One region of the Kitasatospora sp. NPDC085895 genome, then DNA from elsewhere that is predicted to be linked to it. Evidence: riboswitches for the same ligand, from Rfam matches in the RefSeq annotation. Region 1 holds a riboswitch; each other region holds the start of a gene.

Region 1 (4,823 bases):
GCCGGTCGGTCTGCTGCCCGGTCTGCTGCTCGGTCACTCTTCTTCACTCGCAATCGCGTTGATCGCGGCGGCGGCGATCGCACTGCCGCCGCGCCGGCCGCGGACCACCAGGTGCTCCAGGCCGGACGGGTGCTCGGCCAGGGCCTGCTTGGACTCGGCGGCGCCGATGAAGCCGACGGGCACGCCGATCACCGCGGCCGGGCGGGGCGCGCCGGCCTCGATCATCTCCAGCAGCCGGAAGAGCGAGGTCGGCGCGTTGCCGACGGCCACCACGGCACCCTCCAGCCTGGGCAGCCACAGCTCCATGGCGGCGGCGCTGCGGGTGTTGCCGGTCTTCCGCGCGAGCTCGGGCACCGACGGGTCGGTGAGGGTGCAGATCACCTCGTTGTCGGCGGGCAGCCGCTTGCGGGTGACACCGCTGGCGACCATGTTGACGTCGCAGAGGATCGGCGCACCGGCGTGCAGCGCCTTGCGGGCCGAGGCGACCACACCGGGCGAGTAGACCAGGTCCTCGACCAGGTCGGTCATGCCGCAGGCGTGGATCATCCGCACCGCGACCTGCGAGACGTCGGCGGGCAGGGCGGCCAGGTCGGCCTCGGCCCGGATGGTGGCAAAGGACTGCCGGTAGATGGCGGCGCCGTCCTTCTCGTACTCGATCACGTGGTCCTCCGGGCCTCGGCGACCGCCTCGGCCATCTCTTCCGTCGTCACATCCACTGGCGTCACATCCATGGGCCGGTCCGGTGTCCCGACCGGTGCCACCCGGTAGCCCTGCCCGGTGGCGAGCACGTCCACCCATCGCCCGGAGGGGTGGCCGCAGCGCCGTTCGCAGCCCGACCAGTGCACCGGCAGGCCACCGCCGTCCGCACGTTCCAGGGCGCGGGCCGCGTCGCCGCGCACGTCGGCGAGCGACTTGCCGCAGCCGGGCAGGCCGGTGCAGGCGGTGGCGCGGTCCCAGGCGGTGCCGGGCCCGGTCAGGAAGCCGGCCGCGGCGAGCTCGGCGAGGGCGGCGGGGCCGACGCCGGGCAGGACGGCGCCGCGCCAGGGCGTCAGCCGGACCTCGCCGGCGGACAGCCCGGCGAGCAGCCGCCACTGTGCGGCGGTGGCCCGCCCGAAGCGCGTCCCGACCGAGAGGCCTCCGGGCAGCACCCCGAGCGGCGGGTGTCCGCCGGACAGCGGGGGCAGCGGCAGGTCGCCGGGCGGGAGGAGTTCGGGGACCTCGCGCAGGTGCCAGGCCCTGGTGCCGGTGGTGCGCAGCGCGTCGAGGAAGTCCCGGGCGGCGTCCAGGGCGGCGTCCACGGCCTGTGCGGCCGGCACCGCGCGGACGGTCGTCTCGCGGCCGAGCCGCAGCAGGGCGGTGCCGCCAGGCGCTGCGATCAATGTCACATCGGCGTTCAGGGCGGCGACATCGCCGCGGCCGTCGTCCAGGGCGAAGAGGAACTTGCCGGAGAGCGCGGCCGCCCAGGGCGCCGCGCAGAGCTTCGCGTCCAGCTCGCGCACCCGGGCCGCGGTGTCGGCGTGCCCCTCGGCGTCGAGGCCGGCGGTCGGCGAGGCGACGATGTTGCGCACCCGCTCGTGGGTGTCGGAGGGCAGCAGGCCGACGGCCCGCAGCCGGTCGGCGAGTTCCGCGCCGCAGGCCGAAGCCAGGCCGCGCAGTTGGACGTTGCCGCGCGAGGTGGTCTCCAGTGCGCCGTCGCCGAGCGCCTCTGCCGCATCGGCCAGCGCCGCCGCCTGACGGCTCGTCAGCAGTCCGCCGGGGACGCGGATGCGGGCGAGGGCGCCGTCGTCGGCCGTGTGCAGACGAAGGGCCCCCGGACAGGCGTCCGACCGGCCCCGGTCGGGCACGGCGGAGCCCGCCCCGGCGGGGTCGGGAGTCGGTGGCATGGCGGCGAGCATACAGATTGTCCGACGGGGCGCCCCGTCGTCTGGATCACAGTCCGCGCGCAGTCCCGCGGCCGTCCGCCACCCCGTACGATGCTGCCGGACGGTCCGTGCGGGCCGTCCGACGCCAGCGACGGCAAGCGGAGGAAACCGGTGCAAATCCGGTGCGGTCCCGCCACTGTAACCACGGCTCAGCCGCCGTGGAGCCAGGAACTCCCGCCGTCCTCCACCAGCCCGGGGCGCGGACCCCGAGGAAGGCCCGACCTGTGCGCTGCCGCATGCCCGGCTCCGCCGTCCCGCCCGGACGCGCCGAGCCGTCGCCCGCCGTCCCGGGGACCCCGGCGGCGGTCCGCCGCACCCCCGGGGCGCGTCTTCAACGGTCACGGGTGCACCACAAGGGGCGCGGGGAACTGCGCGATCCGGGGCGGGTGTCACGACGGCACGGGCCGAGCCGTGGTCTGCACGGTGGGCCGCATCCGGATTGCGCAGTTCTCCCCCGGCCTTCGGCCGGGAGGTGCCCCCACACGCCCCCTGGAACGACGGCCCGAGCGCCCTTGAAGACAGGCCCTCGCACCGCACCCCGCTCCGCCCCGCGCACCCGGCTGCCGCACCCGGCCCCGGTGCGCCGCCGCACGCCGTGGAACACCGACCAGGCCGGGAGGCCCTCCGCATGATCCTGCTGCTGTCGACCTCCGACACCGACCTGCTGAGCGCCCGCGCCTCGCAGGGCCCCGTCCGCTACCGGCTCGGCAACCCGGCCCGGCTGTCCGCCGAGGAGCTGCCCGCCCTGGTCGAGGGCACCGACCTGGTCGTCGTCCGCCTGCTCGGCGGCCGCCGCGCCTGGGAGGACGGCCTGGACGCGCTGCTCGCCGGGCCCCGCCCGGTCGTCGTGCTGACGGGCGAGCAGGCCCCGGACGCCCAGCTGATGGAGCTCTCCACCGTCCCGGCCGGCATCGCCGCCGAGGCGCACGCCTACCTCGCGCACGGCGGCCCGACCAACCTCGCCGAGCTCGGCGCCTTCCTCTCCGACACCGTGCTGCTCACCGGCCACGGCTTCGCCCCGCCCGCCTCCGCCCCGGCCTGGGGCCCGCTGGAGCGTCAGGCCCGCACCTCGGACGGCCCGCTGGTCGCCGTGCTCTACTACCGCGCCCACCACATGAGCGGGAACACCGCCTTCGTCGAGACGCTGTGCAGCGCGATCGAGGACGAGGGCGCCCGCGCGCTGCCGCTGTACTGCTCCTCGCTGCGCGGCGCCGAGCCGGAGCTGCTCGCCGAACTCGGCCGGGCCGACGCCATCGTCACCACCGTGCTCGCCGCGGGCGGCACCCGGCCCGCCGACGCGCAGGCCGGCGGCGACGAGGAGGCCTGGGACGCGGGCGCGCTCGCCGCCCTCGACCGGCCGATCCTGCAGGCCCTGTGCCTGACCTGGTCGCGCTCGCAGTGGGAGGAGAGCGACGACGGCCTCTCCCCGCTGGACACCGCCACCCAGGTCGCCGTCCCGGAGTTCGACGGCCGTCTGATCACCGTGCCGTTCTCCTTCAAGGAGCTGGACGAGGACGGCCTCACCGTCTACCGCGCCGACGCCGAGCGCTCCGCCCGGGTCGCCGGCATCGCCGTCCGGCACGCCCGGCTGCGCCACACCCCGGCGGCCGAGCGCCGTCTCGCCCTGGTGCTCTCCGCGTACCCGACCAAGCACGCCCGGGTCGGCAACGCGGTCGGCCTGGACACCCCGGCCAGCGCGGTGCGCCTGCTGCACCGCCTCCGCGAGGAGGGCATGGACCTGGGCACCGACCTGCCGGGCCTGGACACGACCTCCACCTCGCACGAGGGCGACGAGCTGATCCACGCGCTGATCGCGGCCGGCGGCTACGACCAGGACTGGCTGACCGAGGACCAGCTCGCCCGCAACCCCGTCCGCATCCCCGCCGCCGACTACCGCCGCTGGTACGCCGCCCTGCCGCAGGGTCTGCGCGAGCAGGTCGAGGAGCACTGGGGCCCGGCCCCCGGCGAGCTGTACGTGGACCGCTCGCAGAACCCGGACGGCGACATCGTGCTCGCCGCGATCCGCTCCGGGAACCTGCTCGTCCTCATCCAGCCGCCGCGCGGCTTCGGCGAGAACCCGGTCGCGATCTACCACGACCCGGACCTGCCGCCCAGCCACCACTACCTGGCCGCGTACCGCTGGATCGCCGCCGCCCAGGAGGACGGCGGCTTCGGCGCGCACGCCGTGATCCACCTCGGCAAGCACGGCAACCTGGAGTGGCTGCCCGGCAAGACGGCCGCGCTGTCCGCCGAGTGCGGCCCGGACGCCGTCCTCGGCGACCTGCCGCTGATCTACCCCTTCCTGGTCAACGATCCGGGCGAGGGCACCCAGGCCAAGCGCCGCGCCCACGCCACCCTGGTCGACCACCTCGTCCCGCCGATGGCCCGCGCCGACTCGTACGGCGACATCGCGCGCCTGGAGCAGCTGCTCGACGAGTACTCGACGATCGCCGCGATGGACCCGGCGAAGCTGCCGGCGATCCGCGCCCAGATCTGGACGCTGATCCAGGCCGCCCGGCTCGACCACGACCTCGGCCTGGACGAGCGGCCCGAGGACGACGGCTTCGACGACTTCCTGCTGCACGTCGACGGCTGGCTGTGCGAGGTCAAGGACGCCCAGATCCGCGACGGCCTGCACGTCCTCGGCCAGGCCCCGGCCGGCACCGACCGGGTCAACATCGTGCTCGCCATCCTGCGCGCCCGGCAGATCTGGGGCGGCGTCAGCGCGCTGCCCGGTCTGCGCGAGGCGCTCGGCCTGGACGAGGCCGCGCTCACCCTCGGCGCCACCGACGCCGCCGAGGCGCAGGCCCGCGCCCTGGTCGAGGCGATGGAGGCCGGGGACTGGGCCCCGGAGGCGGTCGAGAAGGTCACCGCCGGGCACCCGGACGCCGTCCGCGAGGT
Region 2 (4,823 bases), on a different contig from region 1:
GTAGGCGTTGCGCGGGTCGCCGGAGACGGCGCCGTGCACCACCGGGAAGACCTGGGCCTGGCCGGCCCTGCCGGCCGCCGCGAGGTCGCGCAGGTAGCGGCTGTACTCGACGTCGGTGTGCAGGGTGTCGAAGGGGTTGCCCTCCTCGACGGTGCCGGGGATGACGTCCACCAGGACCCGGCCGGCGAGGGCGTCGCGGGTGGGCCAGTTGCCGGCCTTCGCGGCCTCGTCGAGGTTCGGGTAGCTGCCGCCGCCGGGCTTGGCGAGCAGGTCGGCGGGGCGGAAGACGGCGCTGCCGAGGTGGGCGGCTATCAGGGCGTCCAGCTGGGCCGGGCCCATGCCGCGGTTGGCGGCGAACCCGCCCTTGAGCTCCAGCTTGACGACGAGCGGGCCGCTGGACGGGTGGGCGGCGAGCCAGATCCGCAGGTCGTCGAGGCAGTACTCGAGGTCCTTGTTGGTGCCGCCGCTGTACAGCGTCGCCGGGCCGGTGGCGGCGGTGCAGTTGTTGGCGTTGCCGAGCGGGTTGGAGTGGCTGACCTTCCACTCCTTGGTGACGGTGTCCGTCCACGCGTCGAGCTCGATCATGCCGGTGCCGGTGTCCAGGCTCTGCGCGAGGAAGGGGAAGGCGGCCGGGTCGTAGGTGTTGTGGATCCCGACGGCGGTGGCCGAACCGAACGGCAGGCCGCCGCCGGTGGCGGCGCCGGACTGGTGCGCGGGGAGCAGGGTGGCGGCCGCGGCCAGCAGCCCCACGGCGAACGTACGGCGAAGCTTCACGGGTGTCTCCTCGTCAGGAGCCTGGGGACGGCGGGCCGGACGGACCGCCTCCGGAAGCATGGGCCACCGGAACGGCTTCGAGGTGACATGACAAGAAAACTTGGCTGAAGCTGACCCCCCGTCCCACTGACAAACCGTCAGGAAGCCCTCATTCCGTGCAGGGGTCCGTGCCGTGCAGGGGTTCCTGCCGTGCGGGCGGTCGTTCCGGGCGGGCGCTCAGTCGGCACGCCCCAGCACCCCGTGTTCCAGCACCTCGGCCACCGCGGTGTCGGTCAGCCGGTAGCGCACCACCCGGCCGTCCCGCTCGCCCTCGACCACGCCCGCGGCGCGCAGCAGCCGCAGCGCCTGGGAGACCGCCGGATCGCGCATCCCGGTGGCCAGCGCCAGGTCGGTGACGGCCAGCGGCCCGGTGGTGTGCAGGGCGAGCAGCAGCGCCAGCCGCCCCGGGTCGGCGAGCAGGCCGAACAGCTCCGCCCAGGCCCGGACCCGCCCGGTGTCGCCGATCCCGGCGATCGCCTCGCAGACCCGGTGCCCGTCGATGGTGCGGTGGCCTGCGCGATCGGCGGGGAGGAGGTGCATGGCGGCATTCTCGCAGGCCGACCGGCCGTGATCTACGACACCTGCGCGGTTGTGCAGGCTTGCAGCTGTCGGTCCGTCACCCCTACGGTGGAGCAGCCGTGGTGTTCGGGAAGACCGGTGCAGGACCTCGGGGTCCGAGTCCGGAGCGGCCCTCGCCACTGTGAACGGGGAGTCAATCCGTACCCCTCGCGGGTCACTGGGCGCAGGCGCGCCCGGGAAGGCCGGGTACGGGCACCGTCAGAACCTCCCCGTGAGCCAGGAGACCGGCCACGGCACCTCACGACGTCATTCCACGAGGTGTTGGAGCGTGAACCGCAGATGACCCTGCCCGCAACCGGTACGGCCGCGCCGCCGACCGCCCCCGGCCTGCCCGCCTTCCGCTGGCGACGGGAGGACACCCTCCGCACGGCCGGTCTGCTGGCGGTCATCCTGGCGATGCACGTGGCCGCCTTCGGCACGCTCTTCCTGCTGGTCGTGCCGGAGCGCTACGAGGTCGGCACCCAGGTGTTCGGCGCCGGACTCGGCATCACCGCCTACACCCTGGGCATGCGGCACGCCTTCGACGCCGACCACATCGCGGTGATCGACAACACCACCCGCAAGCTGATGGCCGACGGCCGGAGACCGGTCTCGGTGGGCTTCTGGTTCGCCCTCGGCCACTCGTCGATGGTGGTGCTGATGGCCGCCCTGGTCGCGGGCGGCGCCCAGCTGGCCGGGGTGCTGATGGACGACGGCTCGACCACCCACCAGGTGCTCGGCACCATCGGCACCACCGCCTCCGGCGCCTTCCTCTACCTGATCGCCGCGCTCAACCTGGCGGCCCTGCTCGGCATCCTGCGGGTCTTCCGGGCGATGCGGGCCGGCACCTTCGACGAGGCGGAGCTCGAACGGCAGCTCGACTCGCGCGGCCTGATGAACCGCGTCCTGCGCCGCGCCACCCGCTCGATCTCCCGCCCCGGCCAGATGTTCCCGGTCGGCATGGTGCTGGGCCTCGGCTTCGACACCGCCACCGAGGTGACGCTGATGGTGATGGCCGGCTCGGGCGCCGCGGCGGGCCTGCCCTGGTACGCGATCGTCTGCCTGCCGCTGCTGTTCGCCGCCGGGATGAGCCTGTTCGACACCCTCGACGGCACGTTCATGAACTTCGCCTACCAGTGGGCGTTCTCCAACCCCGTCCGCAAGGTGTTCTACAACCTCGCCATCACCGGCCTGTCGATCGCGGTGGCCTTCGTCATCGGCACGATCGAGCTCGTCGCGGTGCTGCACGACAAGCTGGGCCTGACCGACCCGGTGAGCGGCTGGATCGCCGGACTCAGCCTGGACAACGTCGGCTTCGTCATCGTCGGCCTGTTCGTGGTGGTGTGGGCGGCGGCGATCGGCTACTGGCGGATCGCCCGGGTCGAGCAGCGCTGGACGCCCGGCGGGGCGGGCTGAGATGGCCCGCGGGCGGCCGCGCCGAGCGGCGGACGGGGTGTCAGCCCGCCGCCAGCAGCAGCGTGCCCGCCACCGCGAGGCCCGCGCCGAGCAGTTGGACGCGCCGCAGCCGCTCCTTGAGCAGGCCCCGGGCCATCAGCGCGGTGACCACGGGGTAGAGCGAGGCCAGCACCGCGGCGACGGCCACCGACCCGCGGTGCGAGGCGGCGGCGAAGGCGGCGTTCGCGGCGACGTCGGCCACCCCGACCGCGGTCAGCGCGGGCAGGCTCCGCCGCAGCGCCCCCGGCGCACCGGGCTCCCGCCCACGGCGCCCGGCCAGCAGGACGCCGCCGCCGACCGCCACGTTGCAGAGCCGCTGCACGCACAGCACGAGCAGCAGCCCGCCGCCGTCGGAGGCCCGGGCGACCAGGGCCATCGCCGTGCCCATGCCGAGGGCCGCCGACAGCGTCAGCACCAGCACCCGCAGGCCGACCGTGCCGCCGCCGCGACGCGGACCGCCGGCCAGGGCGACGCCGAGCACGGCGACCGCGATGCCGGCGGCCTGCGCCGGGCCGGGGCGCTCCCCGAGCAGCAGCCCGAGCCCGACCGGCACCGCGACGCCGACGGTCGCCAGCGGCGAGACCACCCCCATGGGCCCGAGCGCGAGGGCGCGGTAGAAGGCGAGGAGGGCGAACGGCCCGATCACCCCCGCCGCCACCGCGTACCAGAGGTCGGCGGTGGCCCCGCCCGCGCCGCCGACGGCGAGGACGGCCAGGACGAGCAGGACGGCCGCGGCGGCCTGCGAGGCGACCACCACGGTCAGCGCGGACAGCCGGCGGGTGAGCGAGCCGCCCCCGTAGTCGGCCATGCCCCACAGCAGGCTGGCGGCGAGGGCGAGGAGCTGGGACAGCACAGTGGACTCCGGAGTACGGTCGGGTGGACGCTCGGTGTCCCAGCAGCTTAGGTCAACAGAGTGAACCGGACGAATCAATTCATTGGACTGGTATGCCCGACCCCGATCTGATCACCCAGGCCCTGGCGCGCAACCTCAAGCGGCTGCGGGCCGACCGCGGCCACACCCTCGACGCACTCGCGGCCCGCTCCGGGGTGAGCCGCGGCATGATCGTGCAGATCGAGCAGGGGAGGACCAACCCGAGCGTGGGCACCGTCGTCCGGCTCGCCGACGCGCTCGGCGCCTCGATCGCCCGGCTGCTCGACTACGACGAGACCTCCACCGTGCGGATCGTCCCCGACGACGAGGCCGTCCAGCTCTGGTCGGGCGCCAAGGGCGGCACCGGGGTGCTGCTCAACGGCATCGAGGCGCCCGGCCCGCTGGAGCTCTGGCAGTGGCTGATCCTGCCGGGGGAGGGGCACGGCTCGGACCCGCACCCCGCGGGCACCGTGGAGATCGCCCGGGTCGAGGAGGGCGAACTCACCCTCACCCTGGACGGCCGCGACCACCTGGTGCCGGCCGGCTCCACCGCCTCCTACGAGGCGGCCGCCGCGCACGGCTACCGCAACGACGGCGAGGTGCCCGTCCGGCTCACCCTCGTGGTCTCGGTGCCGCCGCCCCCGCGCTGATCCCGCGGGTGCACGCCGAAGCGCCCCCCTCCCCGGCCGGGGAGGGGGGCGCGGTCGTGCGCGGGACGGTCAGTCGCGGCCGTACCGCCGCCGGTACTGCTCGATCCGGCCGGCCTGGTCCAGGACGCGGGCGCGCCCGGTCCAGACGGGGTGGCTCGCCGACGAGGTCTCCACGTCGACCACCGGGCGGACGGTGCCGTCCTCCCAGACCACCGTGGAGGCGGACGTCAGCGTCGAGCGGGTGAGGAAGGACCGGTCGGCGGCCTTGTCGCGGAAGACGACCGGACGGTAGGCGGGGTGGATGCCGTTCTTCACGGGGGCTGCTCCTTCGGGGGTCGGTGGACGTGCCGGGCGGGGCCTGCGACCGGGCTCAGCGCTCTTCGCGGAAGGCCACGTGCTCGCGGGCGACCGGGTCGTACTTGCGCAGCACCAGGCGGTCCGGGTCGTTGCGGCGGCTCTTGCGCGTCACGTAGGTG
Region 3 (4,823 bases), on a different contig from region 1:
GCCGAGACGGGCCAGGCGCTGGTCGGCGACGGCCTCCAGGTACTGGCGCATCGACTCGGTGTTCATGCCGGGCAGGCCCTCGCCGCAGAGGTCGCGGGCGAACTGGAGCTCGGCCTCGACGGCCTCCTCCAGCATCTCGGTGACCTGCTTGGCCATCTGCTCGTCGAAGAGGTCCGGCTCCTCCTCGCGGACGGTGTCCACGACGGAGAACGCGAAGTCCATGTGCATGGACTCGTCGCGGAACACCCAGTTGGTGCCGGTGGCCAGGCCGTGCAGCAGGCCGCGGCTGCGGAACCAGTACACGTACGCGAAGGCGCCGTAGAAGAACAGGCCCTCGACGCAGGCCGCGAAGCAGATCAGGTTCAGGAGGAACGCGCGGCGGTCCTCCTTGGTCTGCAGCGAGTCGATGTGGTCGACCGCGTTCATGTACTTGAAGCAGAACTGCGCCTTCTGGTGGATGGAGGGGATGTTCTCCACCGCCGCGAAGGCCGCCGCACGGTCGTCCGGGTCGGGCAGGTAGGTGTCGAGCAGCGTCAGGTAGAACTGGACGTGCACGGCCTCCTCGAACAGCTGCCGGGACAGGTAGAGCCGGGCCTCGGGGGAGTTGATGTGCTTGTAGAGGCTCAGCACCACGTTGTTGGCGACGATCGAGTCACCGGTCGCGAAGAAGGCGACCAGCCGGCCGATCATGTGCCGCTCGCCCTCGCTCAGCTTGGCGAGGTCGGCGACGTCGGAGTGCAGGTCCACCTCCTCCACCGTCCAGGTGTTCTTGATGGCGTCGCGGTACCGGTCGTAGAACGACGGGTAGCGCATCGGGCGCAGCGTCAGCTCGAAGCCCGGGTCGAGCAGCATCTTCTGGCGGTCTTCGGTGCTCACTGGCAGGCCTCGCAGGACTCGGGGTTCTCCAGGGAGCAGGCGATGGCGTCCTGCTCGGCCTGGCTCATGGTCGGCGCGGGCACCGGCACGGCGGCGCGGGCGCCCGTGGCGGCCTGCGCGATCCGGGTGGCCGGGCGCGACCGCAGGTAGTACGTGGTCTTCAGGCCGACCTTCCAGGCGTACGCGTACATCGAGCTGAGCTTGCCGATGGTCGGCGCCGCCATGAAGAGGTTCAGCGACTGGCTCTGGTCGATGTACGGCATGCGGGCCGCGGCCAGGTCGATCAGCGCGCGCTGGGGCAGCTCCCACGCCGTGCGGTACAGCGAACGGACCTCGGCGGGCAGCCAGTTGAGGTCCTGCACCGAGCCGTTGGTCTCGCGCAGCGCGTCCCGGGTCTGCTGGTCCCAGACGCCGAGCTCCTTGAGCTCGCGCACCAGGTACGGGTTGACCTGGAGGAACTCGCCGGAGAGCGTCTCGCGCTTGAACAGGTTGGACACCTGCGGCTCGATGCACTCGTACACGCCGGCGATGGAGGCGATGGTGGCGGTCGGCGCGATCGCCAGCAGCAGCGAGTTGCGCAGGCCGGTCTCGGCGATCCGGGCGCGCAGCGCGTCCCAGCGCTCCGTCCACTGCGGGGCGGCACCGAAGTGGTCGATGTGCAGCTCGCCGCGGGCCGCGCGGGTCTCGCCGTACGCCTCGTGGCGGCCGAACTGCTCGGCGAGGTCCGCGGAGCGCTCGTAGGCGGTGAGCATGATGCGCTCGGAGATCAGGGTGGAGAGGGTCTTCGCCTCGGCGGAGTCGAAGTCGATCCGCAGCTGGAAGAAGACGTCCTGCAGGCCCATCACGCCGAGGCCGACCGGCCGCCAGCGGGAGTTGGAGGTGCCCGCCTCGGTGGTCGGGTAGAAGTTGATGTCGATGACCCGGTCGAGGAAGGTCACCGCGGTGCGGACGGTGGCGTCCAGGCGCTCCCAGTCCATCGCGTTCAGCAGGTCGGCGGCGGTGGCGCCGGCGGCCACGTGGGCGCCCAGGTTCACCGAGCCGAGGTTGCAGACGGCCGTCTCGGAGTCGTCGGTGACCTCCAGGATCTCCGTGCACAGGTTGGAGGAGTGCACGGTGCGGCCGGGCAGCGCGGTCTGGTTGGCGGCCCGGTTGGAGGCGTCCTTGAAGGTCATCCAGCCGTTGCCGGTCTGCGCCAGGGTGCGCATCATGCGGGCGTACAGGGTCTGCGCCGGGATGGTGCGGACGGCCTTGCCGGCCTGCTCGGCCTTGCGGTACGCCTCGTCGAAGTCGGCGCCCCACAGGTCGACCAGCTCGGGCACGTCGGCGGGGGAGAACAGCGACCAGTCCTCGTCGGCGTTCACCCGGCGCATGAACTCGTCCGGGATCCAGTGCGCCAGGTTGAGGTTGTGGGTGCGCCGGGCCTCCTCGCCGGTGTTGTCGCGGAGCTCCAGGAACTCCTCGATGTCGGCGTGCCAGGTCTCCAGGTAGACGCAGGCCGCGCCCTTGCGGCGGCCGCCCTGGTTGACCGCGGCGACCGAGGAGTCCAGGGTGCGCAGGAACGGCACGATGCCGTTCGACTGGCCGTTGGTGCCGCGGATCAGGCTGCCGCGGGAGCGGATCCGCGAGTAGGACAGGCCGATGCCGCCGGCGTGCTTGGACAGCCGGGCGATCTGCGCGTAGCGGTTGTAGATCGAGTCCAGGTTGTCCAGCGGCGAGTCCAGCAGGTAGCAGGACGACATCTGGGGGTGCTTGGTACCGGAGTTGAACAGCGTCGGAGAGGACGTCAGGTACTCCAGACGGCTCATCAGCCGGTAGAGCTCGGCCACCTCGGCCACCGACTGCTCGGTGTCGCCGACCGCGAGACCGGCCGCCACGCGCAGCAGGAAGTACTGCGGGGTCTCGACCACCTTGCGGGTGATCGGGTGGCGCAGCAGGTAGCGGGACTGCACGGTGCGCAGGCCGAAGTACTCGAAGCGGTCGTCGCCCTGCAGGTCGACCAGCGCGTCGAAGGCGGCCGCGTGCTTGGCCACGAAGGCCGCGGTGGTGTCGCCGATCAGGCCCTCGGCGTGGCCGACGGCGATCGAGGCGGCGAAGGTGACCGCGCCCTGGGAGACCGCCTCGTCGCGGATCTCCAGCGCCAGCAGGCGGGCCGCGAGCTTCGAGTACTGCGGGTCCTCGGCGATCATCGACGCGGCGGCCTCCACGGCCAGCCCGCGGAGCTCGGCGAAGTCCGAACCGGCGTGGCGGCCGCGCAGCGCGGCGGCGGCGACGTGGCCGGGGTCCACCTGGGGGAGGTCGGTGCTGCGGTCGGTGAGCAGCCGGAGCAGCGCGGCACCGGGGTCGGGCCGGTCGTTGTCGGCGGATCCCTGGGAGGGCAGGGTGACTGAGGCAGCGACGGTCAAGGCGCACTCTCTCCTGTGGCGGCAGCGGACGCTTCGGACACCCCCGGGCCGGGGGCCGGGGGCGCGTCCGGGCATGCGCGTGGCAGGGGGGACCGGCACCGCCCGACGGTGTCGGGGGTGCGCGTCGCCACCCGGCCCACCCGCGAGGCCCGGACGTACAGCTGTGCTTCATGGCATCTGCGGGGAAGCCGGTGGCACACCGTCGGCAGGCCCTCGGACTGCGCGGGCCCGGGCGTTCACGGGCCTGCTCACCGTTGCGGGGCAGTCCCGGACTTGCACCGGGTTCCCCTGCGTCGACAGCGAGAGTGAGCATACATGTTGTGGTGTCTCCCTGATGTACCCCCATATCTTGTGCACGCAGCGTGTCGCGTCCGTGGCTGGACACACTCCGGTGGGCGCAGTGCGCACATCCGACCCGCCCCTGACCCACCCGTTGCGCTCACGGAACGGTCACCACCCGAGACTGCGCCGCACCCCATGGCCTACGATCTCTGGCCATGAGTGACGGTACGGGGGCCACGCCCGGTTGGACGGGTCAGCCCGGGTCCCAGGGGGGACCGGCGAATCCCGCGGAGCAGGGGGCACAGGGTGCCCAGTCCTTCCCGCCGCAGGCCGGCTTCGGCACGCCGCCCGGCTTCCCCGCGCAGGCGTCGCACCAGCAGTGGCCGCTGCCCCAGCAGGCGCAGACCGCGATCCCGGACTGGGAGGCGCTGGCCCAGCAGCACGAGGCCTCGTCGCGCCGAAAGAAGCTGATCTGGACGGGCGGCATCGTGCTCACCGCCTGCGTCCTCGGCGGGGCGGTCGGTCTGGCCGTCATGAAGGGCGTGCACGGCGGCACTCCGGAGACCGGCGCATCGTCCAGCGCCTCGGCCTCGGCGCACCCGTCCGGCTCGGTCCCCGCCAACTCGCCGACCGTGCCCGGCCAGCCCGACCTGCTGGCCGACAAGTCCGGTCAGGCGAACCTCGCCATCGGCCCGGACGCGCAGCTCGCCGAGGTGGAGGGCGGTTATGCGCTGCGCATGCGGAGCAACAACAACTCCTACGCCCAGTCGGCGAACCAGCTGGTCGACGTCGGCAAGAGCTTCTCGATCGCGGCATGGGTCTACAACGAGGCGCCCGGCGGATCGCGCACGGCGATCAGCCAGGGCGACGGCATCTCGTACTCCTTCGACCTGTCCCGCGACGACGCCAGCGGCAAGAAGGCGTGGGCGTTCCGGGTGCAGACCGCGGACGGCGGCGCCGACGGCACGGTCGTCCAGGCGGTGGCCCCAGAGAGCCTGGAGACGGTGACGCAGTGGGTGCTGCTCACCGCGGTCTACGACGCCGGCCAGCGCACCATCACGCTCTACGTGAACGGCGCGCAGGCGGCCACCGCCAAGCTCAACGGCCCCATCTGGGCCGGGCCCGGTCCGCTGCAGCTCGGCCGCAGCCGGCACCACGGGATCTGGGGCGACAACTGGGCCGGCGTGGTCGGGCGGATCCTGGTCTGGAAGGAGCCGCTGAACCCCCAGCAGGTCGCCAGCCTCAAGTCCGGCGGTACGGGCC

The links. Region 1 has a riboswitch for cobalamin ahead of cobN (cobaltochelatase subunit CobN). Riboswitches for the same ligand answer to the same signal wherever they lie in the genome.
Region 2: another riboswitch for cobalamin. It lies ahead of AB0442_RS35465 (HoxN/HupN/NixA family nickel/cobalt transporter); the one in region 1 lies ahead of cobN (cobaltochelatase subunit CobN).
Region 3: another riboswitch for cobalamin. It lies ahead of AB0442_RS04730 (ribonucleoside-diphosphate reductase subunit alpha); the one in region 1 lies ahead of cobN (cobaltochelatase subunit CobN).

What each region holds. Positions count from the first base shown of each region.
Region 1 covers NZ_JBFBJY010000014.1:97,667-102,489, reverse strand. Annotated here, with positions in the region: gene AB0442_RS12045 (precorrin-2 C(20)-methyltransferase) at 1-37, opposite strand, end outside; gene AB0442_RS12040 (precorrin-8X methylmutase) at 34-660, opposite strand; gene AB0442_RS12035 (hypothetical protein) at 657-1,883, opposite strand; cobalamin riboswitch at 1,968-2,119, shown strand; gene cobN (cobaltochelatase subunit CobN) at 2,551-4,823, shown strand, end outside.
Region 2 covers NZ_JBFBJY010000090.1:22,499-27,321, forward strand. Annotated here, with positions in the region: gene AB0442_RS35455 (phosphatidylinositol-specific phospholipase C domain-containing protein) at 1-774, opposite strand, end outside; gene AB0442_RS35460 (metalloregulator ArsR/SmtB family transcription factor) at 991-1,353, opposite strand; cobalamin riboswitch at 1,436-1,640, shown strand; gene AB0442_RS35465 (HoxN/HupN/NixA family nickel/cobalt transporter) at 1,672-2,787, shown strand; gene AB0442_RS35470 (DMT family transporter) at 2,828-3,676, opposite strand; gene AB0442_RS35475 (XRE family transcriptional regulator) at 3,772-4,347, shown strand; gene AB0442_RS35480 (type B 50S ribosomal protein L31) at 4,417-4,662, opposite strand; gene rpmG (50S ribosomal protein L33) at 4,718-4,823, opposite strand, start outside.
Region 3 covers NZ_JBFBJY010000005.1:63,147-67,969, forward strand. Annotated here, with positions in the region: gene AB0442_RS04725 (ribonucleotide-diphosphate reductase subunit beta) at 1-852, opposite strand, end outside; gene AB0442_RS04730 (ribonucleoside-diphosphate reductase subunit alpha) at 873-3,254, opposite strand; cobalamin riboswitch at 3,465-3,608, opposite strand; gene AB0442_RS04735 (LamG domain-containing protein) at 3,776-4,823, shown strand, end outside.